Regions from separate parts of the Ensifer sp. Root1252 genome, predicted to be linked through region 2. Evidence: riboswitches for the same ligand, from Rfam matches in the RefSeq annotation. Region 2 holds a riboswitch; the other holds the start of a gene.
The links. Region 2 has a riboswitch for S-adenosylmethionine ahead of metA (homoserine O-succinyltransferase). Riboswitches for the same ligand answer to the same signal wherever they lie in the genome.

Region 1 (6,189 bases), on a different contig from region 2:
GAGGAGCATCGCGGCCCGGTGAAGGGCAAGACCATCGCCTGGACCGGCGACGGAAACAACGTGCTTCACTCGCTGATCGAGGGCTCGGCCCGTTTCGGCTACCGCATGAACATGGCGGTGCCGCTCGGTTCCGAGCCGCACGACAAGATCCTCAACTGGGCGCGCAACAATGGCGGCGAGATCCTGCTTTGCCATGAGGCCGAGCAGGCCGTTGCCGGCGCGCATTGCGTCGTTACCGACACCTGGATTTCCATGAACCAGGAGCATCGCGCTCGCGGCCACAACGTCTTCCAGCCCTTCCAGGTCAACGACGCGCTGATGAGGCACGCCTCGCCGGACGCACTGTTCATGCACTGCCTGCCGGCGCATCGCGGCGAGGAAGTGACCGACGAGGTCATCGACGGGCCGCAGTCGGTGGTATTCGACGAGGCGGAAAACAGGCTGCACGCACAGAAGTCGATCATCGCCTGGTGCATGGGGCTCGTCTGATCGGCGCGTCTGCCTATTGAAATTTCCCGCATGCGACACGATTTAGGCCGAATGCGGGACGTTCCGGGGTGGAAACAACGGACGTTACCTGACGACAGGCAGCGCATGATCGGCCGGCAAAACGGCACATGCCTGCTAGACAAATCCGTTTATGGCGGGATCGAATAGGATAACGGGCAGGCTGCACCGGAGGATGTTTATGTTCTCTGCGCGGCCCTCTCCCAAGCATGTCGCGGAAAAGTGCGCAGCGGTTTTGCGATAACGATATGCACAAGAACAAAAACTTGAAGCGCAGTCAGCGAATCCTGGCGATCGCGACGCGCTTTAGTGACGTAAGGAGCAGCAGATGACTGAGATGGCACCAGGACTTGGCGAATTCGACTTTGCCGGTGACGATCATGTCGTGCCCTTCCAGGTGGAGGGCCTCGATGTGCGTGGCCGCGCCGTTCAGCTCGGCCCGATGCTCGATGCGATCCTCGAGCGCCACAACTATCCGCTTCCGGTCGCGCGGCTGGTTGCCGAGACCGTGGTGCTGACCGTGCTGCTCGGAACGTCGCTGAAGTTCGACGGCAAGCTTATCGTCCAGACGAAGAGCGACGGCCCGGTCGATCTTGTCGTCGCCGATTTTGCCACGCCCGATCGGGTGCGCGCCTATGCCCGTTTCAACGAGGAAGCGCTGGAGGAAGCTCTGAAGGACGGACGCACCCAGTCGCATGAGCTGCTGGGCAAGGGCGTTCTCGCCTTCACCATCGATCAGGGTGCCCATACCCAGCGCTATCAGGGCATCGTTGCGCTCGATGGCGCCACGCTCGAGGAGATTGCCGGCGTCTACTTCCGCCAGTCGGAGCAGATCCCGACCAAGGTGCGCCTCGGCGTTGCCGAACTGCTCGACCGCGACGAGAACGGCAAGCCGCGCCATCGCTGGCGCGCCGGCGGCATGGTCGCGCAGTTCCTGCCGGATGCGCCGGAGCGCATGCGCCAACCGGATCTTTCGGGGGGTGACGGCGACGACAACGAGGATCTCTTCGACGAGGACGATCTCTGGGCGGAAGCCAAGGTCATGGTCGAGACGATCGATGCCGACGAACTGACCGACCCGATGGTCGGCACGGAACGTCTGCTCTATCGGCTGTTCCACGAGCGCGGCGTTCGCGTCTACGAGCCGCAGGCGGTCTATGATCGCTGCAGCTGTTCGCGCGAAAAGATCCGCTCGGTGCTCACCGGACTGCACGCCGACGATATCGAGAGCACCATCGAGGACGGCTTGATCAAGGTGACGTGCGAGTTCTGCTCGACCACCTATCGCTTCGAGGCAAGCGAGGTCCGCCAGCAGTAGGATGCCTCAATTCAGGGTTCGAACGAGCCCTGGTGAATCAAGCGAGAAGGCGGGGATTGCCACGTTGAAGTGTTCTCCGCCTTCCGATTCCATGCTGTAGTGGCCGAACATGACGCCGGACGGCGTATCGAGCGGGCATCCGGAGGAATATTCGTAGGTATCGCCGGGGTTCAGCAACGGTTGCTCTCCGATGACACCGGGCCCGCTGACTTCGTCCACCTGGCCGTTCTCGTCGGTAATATGCCAGTAGCGTGTCATCAGCCGAACCGACTCGGCCGAATGGTTGGCGATGACGATGCGGTAGCCCCAGACATAGCGGCTGTCATCCGGATCAGATTGCTCTTCCAGATAATAAGGCTCCACCGTAACTTCTATGTCGCGAGTGAGCGCGCGATACATGAGCAACACCTTGTTTCAAGTCTTTCAGGGTATTCTACAGCAAGATGGTTTCGTCAAGAATAACGGCAGGATTGCATGCGTCGGCGGCAAGTCTGCGGAAAGGCGAGGCCGATGCTTGATGGCGCGGTGAGAAAACATCTGGATCCGATACTGGATCGGCTCGGTGCAGCACTTGCCCGCGGGGGTGTCGGTGCCAATGCGGTCACGATCACCGGCCTCGCGCTCGGCCTCGTTGCCGCTGTCCTCATTGCCGGACAATACTACCTTGCCGCCGCCATTGTTATCGTCGTTAGCCGGCTTTGCGATGGACTTGATGGTGCGGTGGCACGCGCCACGCGCAAAACCGATTTCGGTGGTTTCCTCGACATCGTGCTCGACTTCGCCTTCTACGGTGCCATCCCGCTCGGCTTCATCGGCGCCGATCCGCAGGCCAACGGTCTTGTCGGCGGTCTGCTGCTCTTCTCGTTCTACGTCAACGGATCGAGTTTTCTCGCCTATGCCATTATGGCCGAAAAGCGAGCGATGACGACGGATGTGCGGGGGGCAAAATCGCTCTACTTCACCACCGGGCTTGCCGAGGCGACGGAGACGATCGCCGCCTTCCTGGCCTTCTGCCTGTTCCCGACGTGGTTTCCGCTGCTGGCGGCGCTGTTTGCGGTCGTCTGCCTCTACACCGCGCTATCGCGCATTGTGCTCGCGCGAACGCGTTTTCGCGACGTCGAGTAGCGGCCGCCGCCGATCTCGGGGCGGCCGTCTTGTTCGTGGGTATCAGGCCTTGACGGTCTTCAGCGCGCGGGCGAAGTCCTCGACGATGTCGTCGCTGTCCTCGATACCGGCGGAGAAACGAACGGTGCCGGCGGAAATGCCGAGCTCGTCGCGAGCTTCGTCCGTCAGGTTCTTGTGCGTCGTCGTCGCCGGATGGGTGATCAGGCTTTTGGAATCGCCAAGATTGTTGGAGATGCGGGCGATCTGCAGTGCGTTCTGCAGTGCGAAGGCCGCATCCTTGCCGCCCTTGAGTTCGAAGGCGACAAGGGTCGAACCGCCGGTCATCTGCTTGGCGATGATGTCGGCCTGCGGATGGTCCGCGCGGCCGGGGTAGATCACCTTGGCGATCTGCGGCTGCTCGGCGAGGAAGTCGGCGACGCGACGGGCGTTTTCGGTCTGCTGCTTGACGCGCAGCGGCAGCGTCTCGATGCCCTTCAGCAACGTCCAGGCGTTGAACGGCGACATCGCCGGGCCGGTGTGGCGGAAGTAGTCATGCAGATGCTCGTTGATCCAGTCCTTGTCGGACAGAACCACGCCACCGAGGCACCGGCCCTGGCCGTCGATATGCTTGGTGGCGGAATAGACGACGATATGCGCGCCGAGTTCCAGCGGCTTCTGAAACAGCGGCGTGGCGAAGACGTTGTCGACCACGACCTTGGCGCCGATCTGGTTGGCGAGCCGAGAAACGCCTGAAATGTCGATCACTTCCAGCGTCGGGTTGGTCGGGCTTTCCAGGAAGAAGACCTTGGTGTTCTTCTGGATCGCCTTTTCCCAGTTCGCGAGATCGCGTCCGTCGACCAGCGTGCATTCGATGCCGTATTTCGGGGCCAGCGTCTCGACCACCCAGCGGCAGGAGCCGAAGAGGGCGCGGGCGGCAACGATGTGGTCGCCGGCCTTCAGCTGGCATAAAATGGCGGCAGTGACGGCAGCCATGCCTGATGCCGTGGCGCGCGCGTCTTCGGCGCCTTCCAGCATGCACATGCGCTTTTCAAACATGTCGTTGGTAGGGCTGCCGTAACGGGCATAGATGAAGCCTTCGGTCTCGCCCTTGAAGCGTGCTTCCGCCGCCTCGGATGTCTCGTAGACGAAGCCCTGGGTGAGGAAGATCGCCTCGGACGTCTCGCCGTGCTGGGAGCGGGTCGTTCCGCCGTGGACGAGTTGGGTTGCCGGGCGCCAGTTTTTGCTCATGTGACGATCACCTTCAAAAACAAAAAAACCGGCCGCGTGAAGGGCCGGTTTGAAACCCGGCCTTTTTAGCTACTTGTTTAACGTGGCTGCAAGCCGACCGGCCAAATCACCACGGGATAAAGCTCCAATACTGCTTGGGTGCGCTTGCGTCAATTCCTGGAGTTTGGTTTTGTCTCGCAACTGAAAAGAGGATCGAAATGGGCCGCGAGACTGGGATTTTGGCCGACCGCGCGATCGCCGCGCTGTTTGCGACCGGACGCTTGAAAAGCGAAAAGGCGCTGGATACCGATCAGATCCAGCCGGCAAGCCTCGACCTGCGCCTCGGCGCCAAGGCATTTCGCGTGCGCGCGAGCTTCATGCCGGGGCCGGCGCATCTCGTTGCCGACAAGCTCGACCGGCTGAAACTGCATGTCGTCGATCTCTCCGACGGCGCCGTGCTGGAAACCGGCTGCGTTTATATCGTGCCGCTGATGGAAAGCCTCGATCTGCCGGAGACCATGTCGGCTTCGGCAAATCCGAAGAGCTCGACCGGTCGCCTCGACATCTTCACCCGCGTCATCACCGATCGCGCCCAGGAGTTCGACAAGATCCCGGCTGGATATCGCGGACCGCTTTACCTCGAAATCAGCCCGCGCACCTTCCCGATCGTCGTGCGGCGCGGTTCGCGCCTGTCGCAGATCCGCTTCCGCACCGGCCAGTCGCTGCTCTCCGAGCAGGAACTGCTGGCGCTGCATGAAAGCGATATGCTGGTTGCGAGCGACAAGCCCAATGTCAGCGGCGGCGGGATCGCGCTCTCGATCGATCTCAAGGGTACGGGCCCGGACGGACTGATCGGCTACCGCGGCAAGCATCACACCGCGGTCGTCGATGTCGACAAGAAGGCGCAGCATGCCGTGTTCGACTTCTGGGAGCCGCTCTATAGCCGTGGCCGCGACGAGCTGATCCTCGATCCCGACGAATTCTACATCCTCGTTTCGCGCGAAGCTGTGCATGTTCCGCCGCTCTACGCTGCCGAGATGACGCCGTTCGATCCATTGGTCGGTGAATTCCGCGTGCATTATGCCGGCTTCTTCGATCCGGGCTTCGGCCATGCCTCTGCCGGCGGCAGCGGCAGCCGAGCGGTGCTCGAAGTCCGCAGCCACGAGGTTCCCTTCATCCTCGAGCATGGCCAGATCGTCGGCCGGCTGGTCTATGAACATATGCTGGAACGCCCGGAGGGACTTTACGGCCTCGGTCTTGGCTCCAACTATCAGGCTCAGGGTCTCAAGCTCTCCAAGCATTTCCACGCGGAGTAACAGAAAAAGTGCCGTTGCGCGGCAACGCGGCGCAACGGTCCTTGACAGATGCATGCGGTTGAGGAAGTTTCCGAAGCGCTGCGGGTGTAGTTCAGTGGTAGAACGCCAGCTTCCCAAGCTTGATGTCGTCGGTTCGATCCCGATCACCCGCTCCACTTTTTTCTTCAATGTCAGCCCATCGCGCTTTGAGCCGGCACTCCTGCGTGCGACGGCCCGAACCGTCGGACGCCGAAGCCAGTAGCCAGCCCGGTTCCATCCGGCTAATCTTGTCATCACCCATGAATCATCTGCGGCCGCGCTGGCCGTGCGGTACCACCAAGAGACGCGCTGGCCATTGCCCATGAAAATCCACCGACTGCTGGCTCTGTGCGTGTATCTGATGGCCGGTTCGCTTGCCGCCCAGCCCAGGGATCTGCCCAATCTGTTCGATGCGCGCGAGCGCATTGCCAAGCCGGATCTGACCGGCCTTGCGCGCCTACGGTTCCTGACCACGGTGGATTTCCCGCCGTTCAACTTCATCGACCAATCGGGCAAGCTTTCGGGCTTCCATGTCGACCTGGTGCGCGAGATCTGCCGCGAACTCGATATCGAAGCCAAATGCCAGATCCAGGCGGTCACCTATGCCGAGCTGCTCCCGGCGCTGGAAGAGGGACAGGGCGAGGCGGTCGCCGCCGGCATCTCCGTCAGTCCGGAACTGCGTCAGCGCTTCGGCTTCTC
Region 2 (6,189 bases):
CGATCATCGATCTCTAGGCATCGATCTCCAGAGCGTTTCCGGTTTAGACGACGTCGCGGAAGCGCTCTATCTCCTTGTTTCTACGCACTTCCTGACGGGAACCGCTTCGCATTTTTCCCGAAATGCTTGAGTCTGCCCGACGCGGCAGCCCAATCTCGCTCGATTTTTTTGCGACACCCGTGTCGGCAAGACCCGCTTGCGTTCGTCCTTGGGTCAGGCCAGCAAAGGTCATGGCCACTGCATCATTCCCTCAACAGGAGCATGACATGGACAGCACGACGCAGAAAACAGACGCAAACCAGCTGCCGAAGGCCCTCAACGGCCTGGTGCCTTATCTCCAGGTCGACGGCGCGGCCAAGGCGGCGGAATTCTACAAGCACGCCTTCGGCGCAAAGGAAGCCTATCGGCAACCGGTCGACGACCAGGGCCGGACGATGCATATCCATCTCCACATCAACGGCAGCTCGCTGATGCTCAGTGACGCCTATCCGGAATACGGCCATGCCCTGGAAAAGCCGCAGGCCTTCAGCCTGATGCTGCCGGTCGACGACATCGACGCGTGGTGGAGCCAGGCGGTCGCCGCCGGCGCCGAAGTCGTGATGCCGATCGAATTGATGTTCTGGGGCGATCGCTACGGGCAGCTGCGCGACCCCTTCGGCGTGCTCTGGGCGCTGAACGCCCCAGTAAAAGCAGGCTAGAGTCAAGACAGGCTGAGACCGAAGCCAGACACCGGCCGATTTCGGCAAAACCCTCGGGCAAGGCGCCCAACGGATAAAACAACCGCGACAACACTTGCCGGGCAGGCGATTTCACCCGCCCGGCAAGCATCTTCGGGATAGATTTTCCTTCATTTCGGCGCAAAACTGATCTAAACGCTTACGCAACATTTCGCTGAAATCGAAGGCCTGAAGTTATGGAAAAGTTCGTCAAGCTCACCGGCGTCGCCGCTCCCCTCCCCGTCGTCAACGTCGACACGGACATGATCATTCCGAAGGATTACCTGAAGACGATCAAGCGCACCGGCCTCGGCACCGGACTTTTCGCCGAAGCGCGCTACAACGAGGACGGCTCGGTCAACCCGGATTTCGTGCTCAACAAGCCCGCCTACCAGAACGCCAAGATCCTGGTCGCCGGCGACAACTTCGGCTGCGGCTCCTCGCGCGAGCACGCACCGTGGGCGCTTCTCGACTTCGGCATCCGCTGCGTGATCTCGACCTCGTTCGCCGACATCTTCTACAACAACTGTTTCAAGAACGGCATCCTGCCGATCGTCGTCAGCCCGGAGAACCTGGACAAGCTGATGGACGACGCCTCGCGCGGCTCCAACGCCATCCTCTCGGTCGACCTGGAATCCCAGGAAATTACTGGTCCGGACGGCGGCACGGTCAAGTTCGAGGTCGATGCCTTCAAGCGCCACTGCCTGCTGAACGGCCTCGACGACATCGGCCTGACGCTGGAGAAGGCAACGGCCATCGACAGCTTCGAAAAGTCGACCACCGCCTCGCGCCCCTGGGCGTGAGCGACGGGATGACGCGCAAGCTCATCTCTTCCGGTTCGCCCTTCGAGAAGACGGCAGGCTATTCGCGTGCCGTCGCCAAGGGCGACTGGTGTTTCGTCTCCGGCACCACCGGCTACGACTACGCCACCATGACCATGCCGGAAACGGTGGAAGAGCAGGCGCACAATTGCCTGAAGACGATCGAGGGCGCGCTGAAAGAGGCGGGCTTCTCGCTCTTAGACGTGGTGCGCAATCACTACTACGTCACCGATGCCAGTTTCGCCGACCGGGTTTTTCCGATCTTCGGCGAGATGTTCGGCGAAATCCGCCCTGCCGCCACCATGATCGTCTGCGATCTCATCCGCCCGGAAATGCTGATCGAGATCGAGGTTACCGCCTTCCGCGGCTGACGTCTGACGGGTCGCAGCCAGCGGCAGTGACACCTGCACCGCTTATGCGCTACTGCAGAAGCATGACGACGGCCCTCGCCCGCAGGACCGTTTTCCGCATCACTATGACCGGAAGAAGCCCATGCAATTCGAAGGCACCGCCGACTATATCGCCGACAAGGACCTGATGATCGCCGTCAACGCCGCGATCCGGCTGGAACGGCCACTGCTCGTCAAGGGCGAGCCCGGCACCGGCAAGACCGAGCTTGCGCGGCAGGTTGCAGCTGCTCTGGGACTCGACCTGATCGAATGGAACGTCAAGTCGACGACCAAGGCGCAGCAGGGACTTTACGAATATGACGCCGTCTCGCGCCTGCGCGACAGCCAGCTCGGCGACGAGCGCGTCAACGACGTCAAGAACTACATCCGCAAGGGCAAGCTTTGGCAGGCCTTCGAGGCCGGGAAGCGTGTGGTGCTCTTGATCGACGAAATCGACAAGGCCGACATCGAGTTTCCGAACGACCTGCTGCAGGAACTCGACCGGATGGAGTTCCACGTCTACGAGACCAACGAGACGATCCACGCCCGCCAGCGGCCGATCGTCGTCATCACCTCCAACAACGAGAAGGAACTGCCGGACGCTTTTCTGCGCCGCTGCTTCTTCCACTATATCCGCTTTCCCGACGCAGACACGCTCGCCCGCATCGTCGAGGTGCACTATCCCGGCATCCGCAAGACGCTGCTTTCGGCAGCCCTTGCCGCCTTCTACGATATCCGCCAGGTGCCGGGGCTGAAGAAGAAGCCCTCGACCTCCGAAGCGCTCGACTGGATCCGCCTGCTCGTCGCCGACGAGATCGACCCGGCCGACCTGCGCGCCGATCCAAAGACCATGCTGCCGAAGCTGCACGGCGCGCTTCTCAAGAATGAGCAGGACGTCCACCTTTTCGAGCGCCTGGCCTTCATGGCACGCCGCGACGGATGAGACCGGACGCCAACAAGGTCCTGATCTACGCCACCTGGCGAGGGCATCTGCTCGTCTTCGACGAGCCGGACTTTCCCGATGTAGATCTGCAGGTCCCGGGCGGCACGATAGAACCGGGAGAAAGCCCTGAAGCGGCGGCCTTCCGCGAATTTGTCGAGGAGACCGGGCTGACGCCGCCGCCGGCATTATTGCCATTTAAAACGCAGGACTATCACTTCACGCAGAACGGCCGGAAAATCTGCCATCGCCGGCACTATTTCCATGGGCCGTTAGCCGGCGAACAAAAGGAACCCTGGCTGCACCGCGAAATGACGCCGGAGAGCGGTGGCCCGCCGATCCGCTTTCGCTTCTTCTGGCTCAGTCAGAGCGAGGCCGGCAAGCGGCTGGGATATGGCATGCAGAACGGTCTGGACTTGCTGCACCTAGCAACAGATTGCCCCTCACCCTAACCCTCTCCCCGCAAGCGGGGCGGGGGAACGCGGCGACCGCAACCTCATCACCTGCTGTAAGCCTGAAAGGGAGCCGAACGGCCGCGGCAATGTCCCTTCTCCCCGCCTGCGGGGAGAAGGTGGCGGCAGCCGGATGAGGGGCCAACCCACACGAATCGTTTTTCATTGACCCCCGCGGCCTTGCCGCGCTATCAAACAATCCGTGGTGATTTGGCCGGCCGGCTTGCAGCCACGTTAAACAAATCGCTAAAGGGCCGAGGAAACGTGGATTTTCCGAGGACCGGTCGCGATCAATCGCCGCCGGTTTTTTTGTATTGATCGAGTGGAAGCCCCATGCCCATCAAGATACCCGATACGCTGCCCGCATTCGAGACCCTCGCGACCGAGGGCGTGCGGGTGATGACCGAGACCGTGGCGATCCGTCAGGATATCCGCCCGCTCCAGATCGGGCTGCTGAACCTCATGCCGAACAAGGTCAAGACCGAGATCCAGATGGCGCGCCTCATCGGCGCCTCGCCGCTGCAGGTCGAGCTGTCGCTGATCCGCATCGGCGCGCACCGCGCGAAGAACACCTCCGAGGAACACCTGCTTGCCTTCTACGAGACCTGGGAGGAGGTGAAGGCCCGCAAGTTCGACGGCTTCATCATCACCGGCGCCCCGGTCGAAACGCTGGAATACGAGGACGTCACCTATTGGGACGAACTCAAGCGCATCCTCGACTGGACGACGACCAACGTGCATTCGACGCTGAACGTCTGCTGGGGCGCGATGGCGGCGATCTATCATTTCCATGGCGTGCCGAAATATCCGCTGAAGGAGAAGGCTTTCGGCGTCTACCGCCACCAGAACCTGCAGCCCTCCTCCGTCTATCTCAACGGCTTTTCCGACGATTTCGCCGTGCCGGTGTCGCGCTGGACCGAAGTGCGCCGCGCCGACATCGATGCGGTGCCCGACCTTGAGATCCTGATGGAATCGAAGGAGATGGGTGTGTGCCTCGTGCACGAGAAGAAGGGCAAGCGCCTCTACATGTTCAATCACGTAGAGTATGATTCCACTTCGCTATCGGACGAATATTTCCGGGATGTGGATGCGGGCGTACCGATCAAGATGCCGCATGACTACTTCCCGCACAATGATTCAACCCTGCCGCCGCAGAACCGCTGGCGCAGCCATGCGCATCTTTTCTTCGGCAACTGGATCAACGAGATGTACCAGACGACGCCCTACGAAATGGACCTGATCGGCAGGAACGAAAGCTAGGGCCGGAGCCGCGGATGTTCATCCCCTTCTTCCTCGAATTGAAGGCCGCGAAGATCCCGGTGACGCTCCGGGAATTCCTGTCCTTGATCGAGGGCATGGAGGCGGGCATTGCCACCTTCGATATCGAGGCGTTCTATTTTCTCGCACGCACGGCATTGGTGAAGGATGAGCGCCATATCGACCGCTTCGACGGCGTATTCCGGCATTGTTTTTCCGGCCTTGAGGCCATCAATCCGCCAGACGAGTTCGCGCAGGGTGAAATCCCCGAAGAGTGGTTGCGCAAGCTTGCCGAAAAATATCTGACCGAGGAAGAGAAGCGCCTGGTCGAAAGCCTTGGCGGCTTCGAGACCCTGATGGAGACCTTGCGCCAGCGGCTCAGCGAACAGGAAGGGCGCCACCAGGGCGGCGCCAAATGGATCGGCACCGCCGGCACCTCACCCTTCGGCGCCTATGGCTACAATCCCGAAGGTGTGCGCATCGGCCAGGACGGCTCGCGGCACCGGCGCGCGGTCAAGGTGTGGGACCGGCGCGAATTCAGGGATTACGACGACACGGTCGAACTCGGCACGCGCAACATCAAGGTGGCGCTCAAACGGCTCAGGCGCTGGGTGCGCCAGGGTGCTGCCGACGAACTCGACCTCTCCGGCACGATCCGCGCCACCGCCGAGCACGGCTATCTCGATGTCGTCACCCGGCCGGAACGGCGCAATGCTATCAAGCTCTTGATGTTCTTCGACGTCGGCGGTTCGATGGACGACCATATCCGCATCGTTGAGGAGCTGTTTTCGGCGGCACGCGGCGAATTCCGCCACATGGAGCACTTCTACTTCCACAATTGCGTCTACGAAGGCCTGTGGAAGGACAATCGCCGCCGGCGCGCCGACATCACCCGCACGGCGGAGCTGCTGCGCACCTTCGGCAGCGACTACCGCGCGATCTTCGTCGGCGACGCATCGATGAGCCCCTATGAGATCAGCCACCCCGGCGGTTCGGTCGAGCATTGGAACGACGAGGCCGGCGGGCTCTGGCTCTCGCGTATCGCCGCCCATTTTCCCCGGTCTATCTGGCTCAATCCGGTTGCCGAGCAGCATTGGGGCTACACTCAGTCGATCGGCATGATCAGGAGCCTCGTAGGCGGACGGATGTTTCCCTTGACGCTTGCCGGACTGCAGGACGCGACGAAACAACTATCACGCTGAATCTACCGCAGAAAATCTCGATTTCCGGTTGCCGATCCACCTGAAATGACGCAGGTTGCTTGTCGTGAGGACTGCATGTTTCCGTAAATCGTAGAGCATCCCGCTTTCAAGTGGAATCACTGAAAGCGGATAAGATGCTCTAGAATCAAAGTGCTAGAGCGTCCTTTGTGTGTTCATCTGAACGCACGGCGCTCTAGCCGATTTAAGGATACAACATGCAGCAGTTCTAGAGTGTACAGCGACCTTTGCGCGTCTGCTAAGACGCGCGGCGCTGTGGGGGAGCCAGGCGATGGACAAGCATGCGGATACGGAAATCTTCGGACACCTGCCATCGGGTGAGCCGGTTCATCGTGTCGTGCTCTCCGGTGGTGGCCTTACTGCCTATATCCTCACCTGGGGCAGCGTGATCCAG

Region 1: another riboswitch for S-adenosylmethionine. It lies ahead of ASD02_RS02265 (O-succinylhomoserine sulfhydrylase); the one in region 2 lies ahead of metA (homoserine O-succinyltransferase).

What each region holds. Positions count from the first base shown of each region.
Region 1 covers NZ_LMDT01000001.1:453,948-460,136, reverse strand. The annotation lists gene argF (ornithine carbamoyltransferase) at 1-489, shown strand, start outside; gene ASD02_RS02280 (Hsp33 family molecular chaperone) at 836-1,825, shown strand; gene apaG (Co2+/Mg2+ efflux protein ApaG) at 1,832-2,224, opposite strand; gene ASD02_RS02270 (CDP-alcohol phosphatidyltransferase family protein) at 2,336-2,950, shown strand; gene ASD02_RS02265 (O-succinylhomoserine sulfhydrylase) at 2,993-4,177, opposite strand; SAM riboswitch at 4,222-4,300, opposite strand; gene ASD02_RS02260 (2'-deoxycytidine 5'-triphosphate deaminase) at 4,375-5,472, shown strand; tRNA gene ASD02_RS02255 (tRNA-Gly) at 5,553-5,627, shown strand; gene ASD02_RS02250 (transporter substrate-binding domain-containing protein) at 5,813-6,189, shown strand, end outside.
Region 2 covers NZ_LMDT01000057.1:183,770-189,958, forward strand. The annotation lists gene ASD02_RS34360 (hypothetical protein) at 1-17, shown strand, start outside; gene ASD02_RS34365 (glyoxalase/bleomycin resistance/extradiol dioxygenase family protein) at 267-698, shown strand; gene leuD (3-isopropylmalate dehydratase small subunit) at 914-1,519, shown strand; gene ASD02_RS34375 (RidA family protein) at 1,528-1,908, shown strand; gene ASD02_RS34380 (MoxR family ATPase) at 2,030-2,869, shown strand; gene ASD02_RS34385 (NUDIX domain-containing protein) at 2,866-3,318, shown strand; SAM riboswitch at 3,511-3,588, shown strand; gene metA (homoserine O-succinyltransferase) at 3,652-4,578, shown strand; gene ASD02_RS34395 (VWA domain-containing protein) at 4,593-5,777, shown strand; gene ASD02_RS34400 (aldose epimerase family protein) at 6,067-6,189, shown strand, end outside.